DNA from 2 places in the Rhizobium sp. SRI_017 genome. Region 2 is predicted to be linked to the other one. Evidence: predicted binding sites of a transcription regulator. Region 2 holds the regulator's gene; the other holds the start of a gene.

Region 1 (9,662 bases), on a different contig from region 2:
TCGGCGAAGGCGGACATGGGCAATCCCGGGAGAATACTGGATCTCAGGTGGCAAAGGCCGACCTGAATGTCAATGCTGCGGCAAATTGATGACGATCAGTTGAAGGCCTCAGTCCTTCGTCATCATCGGCTTCAGCATCAGGTCAACCAGCAGCCGCATTTCCTGCTCGCTGCCCTTGGCAAGGTGGGTGCGGTGCTTAATGCCTTCGAGGCCGTTGACAAGCAGGCGGGCGACGGCGGTGGTACTCGCGCCGTCGGGAAGCTTCATATCGCCGCCGGCGACGGCCCGGTCCATGGCGCCGGCGATCAGCCCCTGCATGCGCGCGAACCAGTCATCGCCAAGATCTTCGGCCAATGCCTGCTTGGCGTCGAACAGTTCGGCGCCATGCGGCGTGTCGACGATATCCCGGAAGGGCGTTACCATGCCGGCGATCACGGCATCCGCCACGCGATCCGGCAGGTCGGCGTCCCCGGCAAGGACGGTTTCCATCGCCGCCAGGAGTTCCTCGACGAACATTTCGAACCCGGCGCGGAAGATGTCGTTCTTGTTCTTGAATAAGAGATAGAGAGCGGGCCGCGACAGTCCCGCCGCATCGGCGATATCGGCCATCGTCGTGCGCTTGAAGCCGTAGGAAACGAAGGTCTTGAAAGCCGCTTCGAGGATCGCCCCGCGCCGGTCGGGAAGTTCTGTTTCTACCATGTTTGACATTCTGACATTTTTTGATATTTTGTCAAAGCAATCCTCAGCACGGAGAGTCTGATGAATCTGACCGTCAATGGCAAGGCTTACACGCTCGATATCGAGGAGGATATGCCGCTGCTCTGGGCGCTTCGCGACGAACTCGACATCAAGGGGCCGAAATTCGGCTGTGGCGCCGGGCTCTGTGGCGCCTGCACGGTCTGGGTCGATGGAAAGATCGAACGATCCTGCCAGCTTCCGGTCGGCTCCGTCACCGGACCCGTCACGACCATCGAAGGCCTCTCCAATGGTGCGACGCTGCATACCGTCCAGCAAGCCTGGATTGAGGAGCAGGTGGCGCAGTGCGGCTATTGCCAGTCCGGCCAGATCATGGCGGCAGCGGCTCTGCTCAGCGAGAATCCCAACCCTGACGACGCGGCGATCGACGAAGCGATGCAGGGCAATCTCTGTCGCTGCGGTACCTATCCGCGCATTCGTTCTGCGATCAAGCGTGCCTCGAACGAGCTGAGGGGAGTCTGACCATGGGCCGACTTGCAACGATTACGCGGCGGACGTTTCTGGTTGGCGCGGTGGCGCTGACAGGTGGCGCGGCTTTCGGCTACTACAAATACAAGCAGCCTTTCGACAATCCGCTCAAGGACGATCTCGCTGACGGCGAGGCGACCTTCAATCCCTATGTGAAGATCGGTTCCGACAATACGATCACCGTCATCGCGCCGCGCGCCGAGATGGGGCAGGGCATATTCACCACACTCGGCGCGCTTGTCGCCGAGGAGCTTGACGTGACGCTCGACCAGATCAAGATCGAGCATGGTCCGGGATCGCCGGCCTATTTCAACACGGCGGCGCTGGAGCACGGCGCGCCCTATCCGCTGTTCGACGAGAGTTTTGGCGCTGAGACGACACGCTCGGTCATGGGCGTGGTCGCAAAATTCCTGGCGCTGCAACTCACGGGTGGATCGACTTCGACGGTCGATCACTATGAGAAGATGCGGCTCGCCGGCGCGGTAACGCGCGAAATGCTGAAGGAAGCTGCCGCGAAGAAGCTGGGTGTCGATGCAGCCAAGCTGACGACATCAGATGGCCATGTGATCGATGCGGCCAGCGGCAAGCGCCTGACCTATGGCGAACTTGCGCTTGATGCGGCCAAGCTCACGCCACCCTCCGAGGTCAAGCTGAAGGACAAGTCCGAGTGGAAGATCCTCGGCAAATCGCCGCCGCGCAAGGACATGCTGGCCAAGGTCACCGGCGCGCCGATCTTTGGCATCGACGTCGCCGAGGACAAGATGGTCTATGCGACCATCCGGATGAACCCGAAGATCGGTGGCAAACTCAAGTCGCTGGACATGAAAGCGGCGAAGGACATGCGCGGCGTCCAACGGATCGTCGAGCTCAAGTCGCCCTATGGCGAGGGCTTCGGCGTCATAGCCGACAATACCTGGCGTGCCTTTCAGGCGGCCGATGCGGTGAGCGCGGAGTGGGAAGACGCTTCCTATCCCTCCGACAGCAAGGCGATGGAAGCCCTGCTCGATACGGCGCTCGATGGCGACACCGGATCGGTGTTGCGCACTCTGGGTGACCCCGACGCGGTCCTCGCAGCCACGCCCAAGGCGCAGGTGATCGAGGCCGATTATTTCGCGCCCTTCCTCAGCCATGCGGCGATGGAGCCGATGAACGCGACGGCGCTCTTCCGCCATGGCCGGCTCGATGTCTGGGCGCCGAACCAGTCACCGACCGTGGTCAAGCTTGCGGCATCGCGTGCGGCAGGGATCGAGGAAGACCAGGTCTTTGTCCACACGACCTTCCTCGGTGGCGGCTTCGGACGGCGCGCGGAGCCCGACTTCATCGACTATGCCGTGCGCATGGCGATGTGGGCGCAAGGCAAGCCTGTCAAGACGACCTGGACGCGCGAGGAGGACATCACCCACAGCCCGTTCCGCCCGCTCGCCAAGGCGCGATACCGCGCGGTGCTGAATGGCGACGGCACGCCAAAGGCGGTCCTTGGCTCGGTCGCGTCGCCATCGATCCAGAAGAGTTTCATGGGTCGGCTCTACCCGTCCCTGCCGGCGGGCGGAGCCGATGTCGGCATTGTCGATGGCGCCTATAACCAGCCCTATGCGATCGAGAACTACCGCATTGACGGCCGGCCGGTGGAACTTGCGGTGCCGGTCACCTTCTGGCGCTCGGTGGGCTGTTCCTACAACGCCTTCATGCATGAGAGCTTCATCGACGAGATTGCTGTGGCCGGAAAGACGGATCCGCTGGCGCTCCGCAAGACCTTGATGACGCCCTATCCGGTCGCCACTGCCCTGCTCGACAAGGTGGCCGCCATGTCGAACTGGGGCACACCGCTGTCATCAGGCAAGGCGCGCGGACTGGCCTTCACGCTGTCCTTCGGCACCTGGGTCGCTCAGGTCGTCGAAATCTCCGACCGTGCCGGCAGCATCAAGATCGACAAGGTCTATTGCGCCGCCGATGCCGGTCTGGTGCTCGACGAGCGGAACTACAAGGCGCAGATGATGTCCGGCATCATCTTCGGCCTCTCGGCGGCGATGCAGCAGCAGATCACCTTTGCCGGCGGCGCAGTGGAGCAGCAGAATTTCGGCGACCATGATCCGCTCCGCATGCCGCAGGCGCCCGAGATCGAAATCGAATTGCTCAGCAATTCGACCCATATGGGTGGCGCCGGCGAACCGGGCACGCCGCCCGTCATGGCCGCGCTCGCCAACGCGATCTTTGCTCTGACCGGCAAGCGGGTTCGGCGGATGCCGTTGAACGCCGAGGTGACCTTCGTCTGATTGCGGGACAACGGCCGTCCGCCTATGCTTCCGCTCGAAATCGAGGGAGGAAGGCATGATGTTCAGAGCGCTGGTGATAGACAAGGCAACCGACGGCGGGATTTCGCAGACCGTGCGGGAACTCGACGACAGCCTGCTTCCCGAAGGCGATGTCACGGTCCGGGTCGATTATTCGACGCTGAACTACAAGGACGGGCTCTGCATGCATGGCCAGGGCGGCCTCGTTCGCAACTATCCGCATGTGCCCGGCGTCGATTTCTCCGGCGTCGTCGAGATGTCCGACGACCCGCGCTACCAGCCGGGTGATCGCGTGGTGCTGACGGGCTGGCGCGTCGGCGAGGCGCGCTGGGGCGGCTATGCGACGCGTGCCCGCGTCAAGGCGGACTGGCTGGTGAAGCTGCCGGATGTGATTTCGAACCGCCAGGCGATGGCGATCGGCACGGCAGGCCTCACTTCGATGCTGGCCGTCATGTCGTTGGAGAAGGCCGGCCTCGCGCCTGACAAGGGCGAGGTGCTGGTGACGGGCGCGGCCGGTGGCGTGGGTTCGGTCGCGGTCGCGATTCTTGCGAAGCTCGGTTACGCGGTCGCGGCAGTTACCGGCCGCCCGGAGATGGCGGATTATCTCAAGGATCTCGGCGCGGCCACCATCATCGATCGCGCCGAGCTGGCGGAAGCCGGCCCCAAGCCTCTGGAAACCGAGCGCTGGGCCGCCGCCGTTGATGCCGTGGGCGGCGAGATGCTGGCCAAAGTGCTCAAGCAGATGAAATACAATGGCTCAGTCGCATCGATCGGGCTTGCGGCCGGCGCGGGCGTGCCCTCCTTCACCGTCATTCCCTTCCTGCTGCGCGGGGTGAACTTGCTGGGCATCGATTCCGTGATGCGGCCCTACGAGGATCGCGTCGCAGCGTGGAACCGCATTGTCACCGACCTGCCGATGGAAAAGCTCGATGCCATGATTTCCGAACATGGGCTCGAAGAAATGCCCGCCCTCGGAAAATCAATCCTCGAAGGCGGGGTCAAGGGGCGCGTCGTGGTCAATCCGAACCTCTGATCAGATGAGAAAGTCGGTGTTCGCCATCGAGGCAACGCCGTCCATTTGAATAAGAATGTCGGTCAAGCCGTCGCCATTGGCATCGATTTGCACGAAGCCGTTGTCGAAGCGGATCTCGCCATTGCCGCGTGCGCTGAAGCCTGCCGTGCCGTTGAAGGTGAAGTTTTCGCTTCCCTGCATGAGGCTGAGGTCGATCCGGTCGCCTTCGGCGCCCGAGAAGTCGGCGATGGTCTCGATCGTAAGGGTCGTGAAGCCGCTGGCGCGGGTATCATTGGCCGTGCGGTAGACGAAGTGATCGGCACCGGCGCCGCCGGACATGAAGTCCGCGCCGATTCCACCGTCGATGATGTCGTCACCATCGAACCCATGCAGACCGTCGTTGCCGCCGAGGCCGCCCAGGAAGTTGGCATCATTGGTGCCGCCGATGAGGTCTGCAAGCTCGGAGCCGATCGCATTTTCGATCGATGCCAGCGTTTCGAAACGCGAGGCGCCCGTCTGGGCGGCGCCGGCCGCAAGGTCGATGGTGACGCCTTCATCGCCGACCACGTTGTTCAGATGGCGCTCCTGGTAGGAGATCGTGTCGATGCCGTTGCCGCCATTGATGTTATTCTGCCAGCCGTCGCTAAAGAAGATATCCTGGCCATTGCCGCCATGGTAGGCGCTCTTGAATGTCTGGATGACGAACTGGTCGTTGCCTGCGCCGCCATCGATACCGTCGAGCCCGCCGAGCGACGAGAAGCCCGTGCCGAAATAGACGTCGTTGCCCTTGCCGAGCAGGATGATATTGCCGCCTTCGAAGGCGTTCGTGACGGTATCGTTGCCCTTGCCGGCATCGACGCGGTTGTCGCCGCCGAGATCGTCCGATCGGTTGAGATTGATCGTGTCGTCGCCGCCGAGTGTGCTGATATCGAGGTTGGTCAGGCTGCCCTGAACAAACTGGTCATTTCCATTCGTGCCTCTGGTTACCTGTGCCATGTCCCGCTCCGTCGTTGGGAGAGTTGTTCGATGGACAGGTTTTCACAGGAAAAGGCGCAGTTCGCCGTTCCGCCGGGAACAGGCACGATGCATTTGCGCTTATCGATAAGACGCGCGGCCTTCTTTGTTTATTCGCGGGTCTCGAAAAGATTTTTGTTTTTTCAAACTTCGAGTGTCGACACTTCCTTGGCCGACGAGAGCACGATCAGTGTTTCGGTGCGCATCAGGCCCTCGATGCTCTTGAGATCCTGGGCAAGGAAGCGCTCGAGCTCGCGGGTGTTCTTGAGCCGGACCTTCATCAGATAGTTCCAGGCGCCGGTGACATGGTGGCATTCGAGCACCGCGCCGCTCTCCGCGACCTTCTTCAAGAAGGCGGTTTCGACACCAGGATCGTTCCAGCCGACGAAGACGAAGGCAAGCAGGTCGAGCCCCACTTTCTCGGGATTTACCGCGGCGTGAAAGCCTGAAATGATCTCATTGCGGATGAGGCGCTTGATGCGATCATTGACGGTTGAGGGCGCTAGCTTGAGTTCCTGGCCGATTTCCGCCAGCGAAAGTCTGTCGTTCTTCTGGAGGAGGGCAAGCAGGTTGCGGTCAGTTTCATCAAGTATGCTCATCTAGTGTCCAATCACAAATCGCGCGGCAGACCATAATGTGAAAATCTTCACTCAGGAAGGCCGGTTTTCATCTTCTTTGTACACACGTACGAAAACCTGTTGATTGTACGGTACCGCACAGAATTCCTGTCTTCAACCGGTGGGTCAAGCACTTGGTTTCGATTGAAAACTGCCGCGCCAAGCAGCAAAGGAAAGCCACAATCAACCTATTTTGATTTATGTGTGAGCTAGCCTTCATCTATAACCGCAGATGAGGTCGTCCGGCCGACTGAACCGATCTTTCCCGTATTTGGCGAGAAATTCTGAATGTCCATCCTACTGCCCCGCGCGTTGATCTTCGTTGCCACGGCCTTCGCGACGATGGGCTTTGTGGCCAATGCGCCTGCACAGGAGGCCAGCAAGTCCAAGCCTATCGGCGTCGTAGAACTCTTTACCTCGCAAGGTTGTTCCAACTGTCCGAAAGCGGATCGCGCGATCGAGAGTCTCGCGGGGCGTGATGATGTCGTTACGGTCGCCTATCATGTCGACTACTGGAACTATATGGGCTGGCAGGACACGCTGAGCGCCAAGGAGAATACCGAGCGCCAATATGGCTATGCCAAGACGATGGGCATCAAGAATGTATTCACGCCCCAGATCGTGCTCAACGGCATGCATGATACAAAAGTCACAAATCCGGATCGCCTTGTCGACGAACTCGGCCGGCTGAACGGCACACGCAATGGTATGCCGGTGACTGTCTCGGCCGAACTTTCGCCAGAGGAAATGACGATCCATATCGGTGATGGTCCGGTCGCCGGCATAGACAAGGCCGACGTGGTCGTGGCCTATTTCCGCAAGTATTCGACAGTCGAGATCCAGAAGGGCGAGAACCAGGGCAAGAAGATCGTTTACCGCAACGCGGTTACCAAACTGGAGACCGTTGGTATGTGGGAAGGCAAGGCGCTGACGGTCAAGCTTCCCGCCGCGGTGCTGGCCAAGCGCGGCTTCGATGGCTGCGCGATCCTGTTGCAGTCCCATGACGTCGACAACAATCCCGGCCGCATTCTTGGGGCCGCGGCCCTCTGATCGCCCGGTGCCGGCAGGCATGACATCCTGCATGTTGCGGGAATTCATTCTTGCAATTCGCGCTCGTTGAGGCAAACTGTCACCAATCCGTCATCAATGGTTCGTGCCGAGAGGACGGGAATAATCGGTCGACGGGACGCTATGACGGATCATAACGAGCATTCTGGAGCGGCCGACCGACGCGGCCGGATCGTCATCGACCTCAGCGAATATCGCGACGTCCGCGATCCGATGCCTGTCACGTTCCATCGCCTCGAGCTCAATCAGATTCTTCGTGTCTATGGCCGGATGGTCGGTGAGAGCGAATGGCGCGACTATGCCATCGATCATTTCAAGGAGAAGGCGGTGTTTTCCGTCTTCAAGCGTTCGGGTGACCTGCCGCTCTACCAAATCGAGAAGAATCCGAAATTTGCCCAGAAGCAGGGCGCTTTCTCCATCGTCAATACCCAGGGGCGCATCCTCAAGCGCGGACAGGATCTCGCCCAGGTCATGAAATTCTTCGACAAGGTGCAGAAGCTGCGGGACTGACGCATGTCTACCGAAAGTGGGAACCGGTTTGGGGTGAAGGACATGCACACAAACTAAACCCGCTGCGTTTGACGTTGAAGGGCCGCTCGCGTAAAGCGCCCACATGTCCAAATTCGTCATTCTCCTCGGCGGTCCTCTCACCATCCATCCGCGACTGCTCGACCAGGTCAAGGGTGCGCGTGCCATTGCTGCCGATGGCGGCATCCGACATGCGGAGCCGCTCGGGCTCACACCAGAAATGTGGGTGGGCGACTTCGATTCCACCGATGGCGAACTGGCGCTGCAATATGCCGAGATTCCGCGCCTCGAATATCCGGCCGAAAAGTCCCTGACCGATGGCGAGCTTGCCTTGCAGATGGCGCTCGACGAAGGCGCATCCGAGATCGTCATGGTCGGTGCGCTGGGCGGCGAGCGGGCGGACCATGCCTGGGGACATGTCGTCCAGGCGCTGGCACTGGCACTTGACGGTCGCCGGGTCTTCCTGACCTCCGGCGACGAGGAAGGCTACCCGCTGCTGCCGGGAAGCATAATCCTCGACCTGCCCAAGGCGAGCATGTTTTCCGTCCTCGGGCTCGACCGGCTCGAAGGACTGACGATCCAGAACGCACGCTATCCGCTCGACGGCTTCGAATTGCCGTTCGGATCGTCGCGCACCATTTCCAATGTCGCGGAAGGTGAAGTGACCTTCGACCTCCGCGCCGGACGCGCCCTTGTCTTGGCGCGACCGCATGACTTTTCCGGAGTGTGATCTTGGCACCGCCGATCCTGAAACTCGAAGATATCAACCTCACCTTCGGCGGGACACCGCTCCTGTCCGGGGCGAGCCTGCAGATCGAACAGGGAGAGCGCATCTGCCTGGTCGGCCGCAACGGTTCCGGCAAGTCGACCTTGATGAAGATCGCCGCCGGCATGATCGAGCCGCAGAGCGGCGAGATATTCCGTCACCCGTCATCCACTGTCCGCTATCTGCCCCAGGCACCCGATTTCGAGGGCTTTGAAACGGTGGAAGCCTATGCGGCCGCTGGGCTCGGCCCATCGGACGATCCCTATCGCGTGACCTATCTCCTGGAACATCTCGGGCTCACCGGCCACGAACACCCTTTGCAGCTCTCGGGCGGCGAGATGCGGCGCGCGGCGCTGGCCAAGGTCATGGCGCCGGAGCCCGACATTCTGCTGCTGGACGAGCCTACGAACCATCTCGACCTGCCGACGATCGAATGGCTGGAAGGCGAATTGCAGAAGACGAAAAGTGCCCTGGTGCTGATCTCGCACGACCGGCGCTTCCTCGAAAAGGTCTCGACGGCGACTGTCTGGCTCGACCGTGGCACCTCCCGTCGCCTGGACCGGGGCTTTGGTCATTTCGAGGCCTGGCGCGACAAGGTGCTGGAGGAGGAAGAACTCGAACAGCACAAGCTCGGCAAGGCGATCGAGCGCGAGGAACATTGGTTGCGCTATGGCGTCACCGCGCGGCGCAAGCGCAACATGCGCCGGCTCGGGCAATTGCAGGACATGCGGCAGGAGCACCGTACGCATCGCGGGGCATTGGGCTCGGCTCAGGCGACGGTTTCGGAGGCGCGTGACTCGGGCAAACTGGTGATCGAGGCGGAGAAGATCACCAAGGCTTTCGGCGACCGGACGATCGTCGCCCCCTTTTCGCTGCGCGTCCATCGCGGCGACCGCATCGGTCTCGTCGGGCCGAACGGCGCCGGCAAGACGACCTTGCTCAAGCTGCTCACGGGCCAGCTCGAGCCCGATTCCGGTACGGTCAAGCTCGGCACGAATTTGGAAATTGCCACGCTCGACCAGAAGCGGGAAGATCTCAATCTCGAAGATACGCTGGCGCATTACCTGACCGATGGCCGTGGCGATAACCTGCTGGTCAACGGTGTCCAGAAGCATGTGACGGGCTACATGAAGGAATTCCTG
Region 2 (9,662 bases):
GCACCGAAGAACCGCTGGACCGACCTGATCGAGGTCAACATCAACAACCTCGCCGCCGTTCCATCCATCGTCTATGGTCTGCTCGGCCTTTCAATCTTCATCAACTTCATCGGCATGCCGCGCTCCGCATCCATCGTCGGCGGCCTCGTGCTGGCTCTGATGACGCTGCCGACGATCATCATCGCAACCCGCGCTGCCCTCAAGGCCGTGCCGCCGTCGATCCGCGCGGCTGCCCTCGGCCTCGGCGCCTCGAAGATGCAGACCGTGACCCATCACGTCCTGCCGCTCGCCATGCCGGGAATCCTGACCGGTACGATCATCGGCCTGGCGAACGCGCTCGGCGAAACCGCGCCGCTGCTGCTTATCGGCATGGTGGCCTTCGTCGTCGACTACCCGACGACGCCGTTCGAACCTGCGACGGCCCTGCCGGTGCAGATCTACATGTGGGCGAATGAGGCCGAACGCGCCTTCGTCGAACGCACCTCAGGCGCGATCATCGTGCTGCTCATCTTTCTCATCATCATGAACCTCGCCGCAATCCTGTTGCGCCGGCGTTTCGAACGCCGCTGGTAAGGAGTTTCCATCATGAATATGCTTACGGATATTGAAGTCGAAAAGGCTGTTGGCAAGACCATGGCGACTGAACAGAACTACAAGATGATCGGCAAGGACGTGTCGGTTTACTACAGCGAGAAGCGTGCGCTGTACGACGTCAACCTGAACGTTCGCCAGAACACGGTGACCGCGCTCATCGGCCCGTCAGGCTGCGGCAAGTCGACGTTCCTGCGCTGCCTCAACCGCATGAACGATACGATCGAAGGCTGCCGCGTCACCGGCAGCATCACGCTCGACGGCGGCGACGTCTATCGCCCGTCGCTTGACGTCGTGGAACTTCGCGCCCGCGTCGGCATGGTGTTCCAGAAGCCGAACCCGTTCCCGAAGTCGATCTACGAGAATGTCTCCTACGGCCCGCGCATCCACGGCCTCGCCAAGAACAAGGCGCAGATCGACGAGATCGTCGAGAAGAGCCTGCAGCGCGCCGGTCTCTGGAACGAAGTCAAGGATCGCCTGCACGAGCCCGGTACCGGCCTGTCCGGTGGTCAGCAGCAGCGTCTGTGCATTGCCCGCGCCGTCGCCGTCAGCCCGGAAGTCATCCTGATGGACGAGCCCTGCTCGGCGCTCGACCCGATCGCGACCGCCAAGGTCGAGGAGCTCATCCACGAACTGCGCGAAAACTTCACCATCGTCATCGTCACCCACTCGATGCAGCAGGCGGCGCGCGTGTCCCAGCGGACCGCCATGTTCCACCTCGGCTATCTCGTGGAAGAGAACGACACCGACAAGATCTTCACCAATCCGGACGACCAGCGCACCCAGGACTACATCATGGGTCGCTTCGGCTGATCCCAGCCGACGAAGCCCTTAGACGTATCCCGACAGTATGAGGTACTGACATGTCCACCGCACATATCTATTCCGTCTTCGACGACGAACTGAAGACGCTCGCCCGCCGCATCGCCGAAATGGGCGGCATGGTCGAGCAGATGGTTTCCGACGCGATTCACGCACTCGTGACTTCCGATGCAGCACTTGCCCAGCGCGTGATTTCGGAAGACACGATCGTGGATGCCACCGAGCGCGAGATCGGCGACAAGGCCATCCTGATGATCGCCAAGCGCCAGCCCGTTGCCTCGGACCTCCGCGAAATCATCGGCTCGATCCGTATCGCCTCGGACCTCGAGCGAGTCGGCGACCTCGGCAAGTCAACCGCCAAGCGCGTGATTGCAGTCCAGACGACGGGCATCCCCCGTCCGCTCGCCCGCGGCATCGAGCATCTCTCCGAACTGGCGCTCTCCCAACTCAAAGACGTACTCGACGTCTACTCGACGCGCTCTCCTGAGAAGGCGGAGCAGATCCGCGCCCGCGACGAAGAGATCGACGCGATGTACACGTCGCTGTTCCGCGAGCTGCTCACCTACATGATGGAAGACCCGCGCAACATCACGCCCTGCACGCATCTCTTGTTCTGCGCCAAGAACATCGAGCGCATCGGCGACCATGCGACCAACATCGCCGAGACCATCTACTACATGTCGACCGGCGAGCAGCCGGCCGGCGAACGGCCGAAGGACGACAATACCGCGTCCGTCGTCCAGCCCGCTGAATAGCGGCCTACAGGATAGTATCGATGCAGCCGAGAATCATGGTGGTGGAAGACGAGGAAGCGCTGGGTACTTTGCTCAGCTACAACCTCGAAGCGGAAGGCTATGACGTCGAGGTGATAGGCCGCGGCGACGAGGCCGATATCCGGCTCCAGGAACGGGTGCCGGACCTGCTGGTGCTCGACTGGATGCTGCCTGGCGTGTCCGGCATCGAGCTCTGCCGGCGGCTCAGGATGCGGCCGCAGACCGAACGCCTGCCGGTCATCATGCTGACCGCCCGCGGCGAGGAGAGCGAGCGCGTGCGCGGCCTCTCCACCGGCGCCGACGACTATGTCGTCAAGCCGTTCTCGACGCCGGAGCTGATGGCCCGCGTCAAGGCCATGCTCCGCCGCGTGCGTCCCAGCGCGATCTCGTCGGTGCTGAAATGCGGCGATGTCGAGCTCGACCGCGAGACCTATCGCGTCCATCGCCGGTCGCGCGAGATCCGGCTCGGACCGACCGAGTTCAAGCTGCTCGAGTTCTTCATGTCTTCGCCCGGCCGCGTCTTCTCACGCTCACAGCTGCTCGACGGCGTCTGGGGCCACGACATCTATGTCGACGAACGCACCGTGGACGTCCATGTCGGCCGCCTGCGCAAGGCGCTCAACATTTCCAACATGCCCGACATCATCCGCACCGTGCGCGGCGCGGGCTATGCGATGGAAGTCTGACGGGAAGTTTTGAAAGAGAAACGGCCCGCTTCCAGTCAGGAGGCGGGCCGTTTTCCGTTCCGGAGCGGTCAGGAGCCCGGCAGGACGCGGATGCCGTAGAGGCGGATCGAACTGCCCTCGCCCGTGAGATCGCTGTTGATGACGATATGGCCAGAGGAGCTCGGACTCATCTTGCCGTCGAATTTCACCTGGATGAGTTCGTCGGCACGCTCGTTGGTGACCGTATAGCGATGGCGGCCGCAGTCGCCCAGAGTCTTGAATTCGCACTGAATGTAGATCTGGGCCGGCTTGTCGCTATTGGACTTGACGGTGATCGCGATGGTCGAGGTCTTGCCAGCCAAATCCTGTAGAAGCCCGGCCGGCACCTCGACCAGCACGTCGCCGTCCTGATCAGGTGCATTCGAGGTTATGACCGTGGCAAGCCCGTCGCTGTCGCGATGCTCCGTGATGGCCGCCTTCGCGCGTGGCTTGGCTGCATCGGCATTGGTGCCCGGCTTGAAGATATCAATCCAGTCGCCGGAAAAGCCGCGCAGCGTATCGAGCCGCGCTTCCTCTTGCGCCGGGTCCGTCTTCTCGGAACGCAGTGCATCGGGCACGAGGTTGAAGTCGCCGCCGCCCTTCATGGCCGCCTCGATCATGCCGGTGTCATAGACCCACCAGACGCCCCCGCCGATGATACCGAGGAGGAAAAGATAGACAAAGGTCGAAGCGAGGAATGAAGCGAAGCTGCGGCGGCGCTTCGTCGTCGGTGCGATGGCCTCGGCAGCCTTGTCGTCCCATTCGGCGGCCTGTGGCTGCGCTGCCGGCGCAGAAGACTGCGCCTCGCGCGTTGCCGTCAGCCCGGTGAGATAGTCGTCAATGTCAGGTTCGTTGCCGCGCACATTGGCTGCAGGCCGGCTCTGGGCGGCGAACTCCGCCATGGGTTCCACGCGTTCTGTGGCGCGTTCACCCTGCGCCGGCTCTGACTGTCGAACATGCTCGATGGCGGGCGCGGATGTCGGAAGCTCATCCTCGAATTCTGCGTCAAGCGGTTCAGAGCCTGGTAGCGGCGTGGGTTGATGGCTGCGGCTCGGCGGCTCGACCGGCCACGAATGTGGCTGCTGTGCCTCGACGACGGGCTCAGGCTCTTCCTCGGGTTCGCGCTCCAGCGCCACGCGCTCGAACTGTGCGATCGAGCGCAGACGCGACAGCTCCTCGTCCTCGATCTCGCGGATCGTGACCTCGAGCCGCTGGCGCTGGCGCTCGACGACAGTCATGTCTGATATCTCCTGCTTGCGCAGGCCGACATCGAGCGCATTGCGGGCGGACTGGTAGATCCGGGCGCGGATATCGGGATCCGAACGCTCGGCGCGCTCCAGCGCATTCCTGATCGCCTGTTCCAGTCCGCTCAACCCGATATTCCCTATTGCGCGGCGCGCATGCGCCGATTCATTCTCCGGTAACCATTCGCTTCGGCCTTGGCAAGCGGGACGGCACGCGGCAACCGATACGTCCGCAGGCACTGCGCGCAAATCGTGGCAAGTTTCCGGTGGATAGAAAATTCAACCTTGAACAATCCCGGGGTTTCGGCTTAGCTGCGCACCTATTCGAACGATGGAAATGCCGATGGCGCTGCCGCCTATTCTCAGAGACAATCTTCGTCTGCCGGTCGTGGCAGCGCCGCTGTTCATCATCTCCCATCCGGCGCTGGTCATAGCCCAGTGCAAGGCGGGCGTCGTCGGCTCCTTCCCGGCACTCAACGCGCGGCCCGAGGCCCAACTCGACGAATGGCTGGCCGAAATCACCGAGACGCTGGCCGCCCATAATGCGGCCCATCCGGAGGCGCCGGCGGCACCCTTCGCCGTCAACCAGATCGTCCACCAGTCCAACAAGCGGCTGGAGCACGACCTGACCATGTGCGTCAAATACAAGGTGCCGATCGTGATTTCCTCGCTCGGAGCGGTGCCTGAAGTCAACCAGGCGATCCATTCCTATGGCGGGACCGTGCTGCATGACGTGATCAACAACCGCCATGCCAATTCGGCGATCCGCAAGGGTGCCGATGGCCTGATCGCGGTTGCCACCGGTGCCGGCGGCCATGCCGGCACGCTCTCGCCTTTCGCGCTGATCCAGGAGATCCGCGAATGGTTCGACGGCCCGCTGCTGCTATCGGGCGCCATCGCCAATGGCGGCGCGATCCTCGCAGCCCAGGCCATGGGCGCCGACCTCGCTTATATCGGCACCCCCTTCATCGCCACCGAAGAAGCCCGCGCGACCGACGAATACAAGCAGATGATCGTCGAATCGAACGCCGCCGATATCGTCTATTCCAACTATTTCACCGGCATTCACGGCAATTATCTCAAGGGCTCGATCCGCGCCGTGGGCATGGATCCGGACAACCTGCCGGCCGCCGATCCCTCCAAGATGGATTTCGAGAAGGCAACCGCTGGACCCAAGGCCTGGAAGGAGATCTGGGGCTCCGGCCAGGGGATCAGTGCCGTAAAGGCCGTGGTCCCAACCCGGACGCTGGTCGAGCGGCTGGATGCCGAGTACAGGGCAGCCAAGGCCCGCATCTGCGGCTGAGGCACGCTCACCACAGCCAATTGGCGAGGCCAATCGCCCCAGCGCGATTTTCCTTCCCGCCCACCTTGCATTCTCGGCCGGTTGGCGCTATCAGCCGTCTCGATCGCGCTTCCGGTCCGGCTGGAAGGATCGATAAGCCGCTTTAGCTCAGGTGGTAGAGCACATCATTCGTAATGATGGGGTCACAGGTTCGAGTCCTGTAAGCGGCACCACTTCTCAATCCAGATCTTTCGACGTTGGAGCGTTGTGCGCCTTCCCCGCATACGCCGCCGGGGCGGCGCAGCGCCGAAATTTTCCCCGGCGCCGCGCGGAGATCGATCAGGTCTTCACGATATGCAGGTCACGCGGTAGGCTGGACAGGATTTCGGGGCCATCCTCGCGCAGGATGACGATATCCTCGAGCCGGATGCCGAAGCGGCCGGGGATGTAGATGCCGGGCTCGATCGAGAAGACCATGCCTTCCTCCAGTACAGTCTCGGAAGTCGCGGTGATATAGGGCGGCTCATGGCCGTCGATGCCCATGCCGTGGCCGGTGCGGTGGACGAAGTACTCGCCATAACCGGCATCGGCGATGACATTGCGCGCGGCCGCATCGACCTCCTTGGCAAGCACACCGGGGCGGGCTGCCTTGAGCGCAGCCTGGACGGCCTTCTCGACGATCGAGTGGATCTGGCCATAGCCTTCGGGCGGCTGGCCGACAACGGCCATGCGGGTGATATCAGAGGGGAAGCCCAGCTTGCGGCCACCAATGTCGATGACGACGGCATCGCCGTCCTGGATCACCCGGTCGCTGGTGGCGTGATGCGGGAACGCGCCATTGCCGCCGGCACCGACGATCCAGAATTGCGGGGAGGCACCTTCCGAGGAGAAGTGTTCCTTGATGGCGTCGGCCAGTTCGAGCTCGGTCATGCCGGACTTCAATACGCTGAAGGCCTTCTGCATGGCACGATCGGCGATGCCGGCGTTCATCTTGAGTTTCTGGTACTCGGCCGAATCCTTGCACATGCGCAAGCCGCCGAGCGTTTCCGGTGTGAAGGTATGACGCGTGTCGGACGGAAGCGCGCCGAGGAGCAGAAGCGCGAAATCGGCGCGCATGGTTTCATCGAGCGCGACGAGGCCGGGCGCGGTGGCGTCGATGGCTTCGAGCGCTTCCGCGAGTGCAGCGTCCGGGCCGATATCATCGGCCCAGGTGTGGAACTCGATGTCCGTCCGCTCGCGCGAGCCCTCGGCGTTGAGCACCGGCATCAGGAAGCACTCCTTGTCCTGGGCGATCAGCAGCAGGCAAGGCCGTTCGTCGGGATGCGGATGGAAGCCGAGCATCCAATCCATGTGCGATCCCGGGCCGATGGCGATCAGGCCCGTGCCGGTGGCTTTCATGCGCTCGCGCAGCGCGGCGAGGCGTTTTGAGGTTTGTTCGTTCATGTCGTGATTTCCTGATATGAATTTCCAGACGAAAATGGCGGGATTAACCCCTCACCTACTTCGGCCAAGGGTTCGCTCCGCTCACCCGGCCTTCGTTCGCAAGCTCACCCTCTCCCACAAGGGGAGAGGTAGACACGCGGCGCTCGTGGCACCTACCTCTCCCCTTGTGGGAGAGGATAGTTCGTCCTCGATCGGCTGGACGAACTTGGTGAGGGGTATGCGCTGTCACGCCTACACCTTCACGCCATAAACCTCGGCAGCATGCTCGGCCGTCAGGTACCCGTTCTTCACATCCTGACGCACCTTGGCCGGATCCCGATCCCGGGGATTGCCCATGCCGCCACCCGCGCCAGTCATGATGCGGATGACATCGTCCTTGTCGACACGGATGCCGGAGCCGAAGGCGTAACGTTCGAAGGTGCCGTCGGTGCGCATGACGACCGCGTGGTTGGAGGAGCCTTCATTGCCGCCGTCGAGCGACCAGGGCAGTATCCGGGAGCGGGTGTAGCCCAGCGTCAGGAAGGAATTGTCGCGGCGGATGCGGTAATCCATGCGGATGCCACGGCCCCCGCGGAACTGGCCCTCGCCGCCCGGCTCGGTGTTGAGCTCCATGCGGTCGACGAAGAGGCCGTTGCGGGCCTCGGAGATCTCCGCTGGGCAATTGTAGGTCTCGCCATGCACCGCCGAGAAGATCGCGCTGTTGCCGTCGCGGCCGTTGCTCGCGCCCCAGCCGCCGATCTGCGGCTCGATGATGGTGTATTGCCGGCCGGTATCGGGATGGATGCCGCCGATGAAAGTGCCGGCGATCGAGGAGAAGTGGCCGGCCGGCAGCTTTTCCGGGATATGCGGGGCGAGGCAGCGCCAGACCAGGTCGTTGCCGCGAATGCCGATCTCGTAATAGAAGCCGACGGCCGCCGGCTCCTTGGCGTGGAAGGTCGTGCCCTCCGTCGTCAGCACCTTGAGCGGCCGGAACGAGCCTTCGTTCGCGGGCGAATCCGGCGAGGTTAGGGCCTTGAAGATGACCTGCATCGAGACCAACGTGTCGTCATAGCCGGCATTCGAGGGGCCGGCGTCCTGCTCGGGATTGTCGCGCAGGTCGATGACGAATTCGGTGTCAGAGATGGTCACCTTGACGTTGAAGAAGCGGCCGTCGTCCTGCTCCTCGGTCAGTTCGAAGGTTCCGTGCGGCAGCGTCGCCAGCGCGGCGAGCGCGATCTTCTCGCCGTGATCCATAAAGCTGGCCATGGCGGCCTCGAAAGTCGAGACGCCGTATTTGGTGGCGAGTTCGTTGAGACGCTTCGAGCCGATGCGGACGGCGGCGATGGCGGCCCAGAGGTCGCCCTCGAGAAAATCGGGCATGCGGGAATTGACGGTGATGATGTCGAAAATGCCCGGGATCGGTTCGCCCTTGGAGATCATCTTGATCGCCGGCAGGCGCAGACCTTCCTGGAAGATCTCGGTCGCATCGGCGGAAAGCGAGCCGGGCGACTTGCCGCCGACGTCGGAATTGTGGGCGATGTTGGCCGTCCAGGCGATGATCCGGCCCTCGGCGAAGACAGGCATGCAGACGACGAGGTCGTTGAGATGGGTGACGCCGCCGTAATAGGGATCATTGGTGATGAAGACGTCGCCGGGCTCGATATCGCCGGGCTTGGAGAATTTCTCCAGGAGCACCTTCACGGATTTGTCGAGCACGCCGATGAAACCCGGAATGCCGGCGCCGGACGAGGCGAGCTGGCCCACGGCGTCTGTGATGCCGGTGCCCATGTCGAGCACTTCATAGATGATCGAGCTCATCGCCGTCTTCTTCATCGCCGCGAACATTTCGTCGGCGGTTGCCTGAAGCGAATTCTGGATGATTTCGAGCGTAATCGGATCGTGTGTCGCCGTGCTCATGTCACGCCTCCCCGAGATGGATGTGGATATTGCCGAAGCCGTCGACCGCGACGCGGTTGCCGGGATGGATCACGACGGTGGAGCCCGAATCCTCGATGACCGCGGGGCCTGCGAGCTTCATGCCGGGCTGGAGCTTTTCGCCATCGTAGATCTTGGCCTTGTGGATGCCTTCGAGCGCGTAGTCGACATTGCGTTCGCCCTTGATGGCGGCAGACGTATCCGCCGGGCCGAGCGGCTTTTCCTGCATGGTCAGTTTGCCGACCTCGGCCGAGGCGACGAGATGGATGCCGACGAGTTCGACCGGCGCCTTGAGGCGATAGGTATATTCGCGCTCATAGGTCTCGTGAAATGCGTTCTCGATGGCCGACAGTGTCTGATCAGTGATTGCGCCTTCGACCAGAACCTCGGTCGTGTGCTCCTGGTTCTGATAACGGAACTTGCCATAGCGCAGGAACGTCACCTTGCCGGCCTCGACGCCTTCCTCACCAAATTGCGAGAGCGCCAGCGCCTCGGTCTCGGCGAAGACGAGTTCGATATTCGCCGCGCTGCCGGGCTTGAGGTCGGCGAGCGTGGTGACGAAATAGTCGCGCCGCAGATCCGACATCATCATACCCCAGGCCGAGAAGACCGAGGCGCCGGCGGGCACCACGACCTTCTTGACGCCGAGTTCGGCGCCGAGGGCCGCCGCATGCATCGCGCCGCCGCCGCCAAAGGCCACCAGGGTGAAGTCACGTGGATCATGGCCGCGGTTGAGCGAGACCAGCTTCAGCGCATTGACCATGTTGTTGTTGGCGATGCGGATGATGCCGCGGGCCACGTCCTCGTTGGAAACGCCGAGCTTGGCGCCGACGGCCGAGAGCGCCTTCTCGGTCGCTGCCATGTCGGCCTCTATGGCGCCGCCGCAGAA

Evidence for each region. Region 2 encodes PhoB, which activates phosphate uptake and scavenging genes when phosphate is short. Its sites were predicted from a motif close to TGTCATNNANCTGTCAT; they were not measured.
Region 1: a site for PhoB is predicted at 7,286-7,302, ahead of AC2YI2_RS16475 (DUF2794 domain-containing protein). Genes of this name have one in related genera too.

The regions. Positions count from the first base shown of each region.
Region 1 covers NZ_JBYCZP010000006.1:324,768-334,429, forward strand. The annotation lists gene ispG (flavodoxin-dependent (E)-4-hydroxy-3-methylbut-2-enyl-diphosphate synthase) at 1-17, opposite strand, end outside; gene AC2YI2_RS16440 (TetR/AcrR family transcriptional regulator) at 109-699, opposite strand; gene AC2YI2_RS16445 ((2Fe-2S)-binding protein) at 760-1,218, shown strand; gene AC2YI2_RS16450 (xanthine dehydrogenase family protein molybdopterin-binding subunit) at 1,221-3,497, shown strand; gene acuI (acrylyl-CoA reductase (NADPH)) at 3,553-4,548, shown strand; gene AC2YI2_RS16460 (calcium-binding protein) at 4,549-5,523, opposite strand; gene AC2YI2_RS16465 (Lrp/AsnC family transcriptional regulator) at 5,685-6,140, opposite strand; gene AC2YI2_RS16470 (DUF1223 domain-containing protein) at 6,447-7,208, shown strand; gene AC2YI2_RS16475 (DUF2794 domain-containing protein) at 7,350-7,736, shown strand; gene AC2YI2_RS16480 (thiamine diphosphokinase) at 7,840-8,484, shown strand; gene AC2YI2_RS16485 (ABC-F family ATP-binding cassette domain-containing protein) at 8,487-9,662, shown strand, end outside.
Region 2 covers NZ_JBYCZP010000019.1:16,834-26,495, reverse strand. The annotation lists gene pstA (phosphate ABC transporter permease PstA) at 1-573, shown strand, start outside; gene pstB (phosphate ABC transporter ATP-binding protein PstB) at 586-1,404, shown strand; gene phoU (phosphate signaling complex protein PhoU) at 1,455-2,168, shown strand; gene phoB (phosphate regulon transcriptional regulator PhoB) at 2,189-2,872, shown strand; gene AC2YI2_RS29210 (hypothetical protein) at 2,941-4,263, opposite strand; gene AC2YI2_RS29205 (NAD(P)H-dependent flavin oxidoreductase) at 4,478-5,437, shown strand; tRNA gene AC2YI2_RS29200 (tRNA-Thr) at 5,574-5,649, shown strand; gene AC2YI2_RS29195 (M24 family metallopeptidase) at 5,756-6,859, opposite strand; gene AC2YI2_RS29190 (hydantoinase B/oxoprolinase family protein) at 7,091-8,755, opposite strand; gene AC2YI2_RS29185 (hydantoinase/oxoprolinase family protein) at 8,757-9,662, opposite strand, start outside.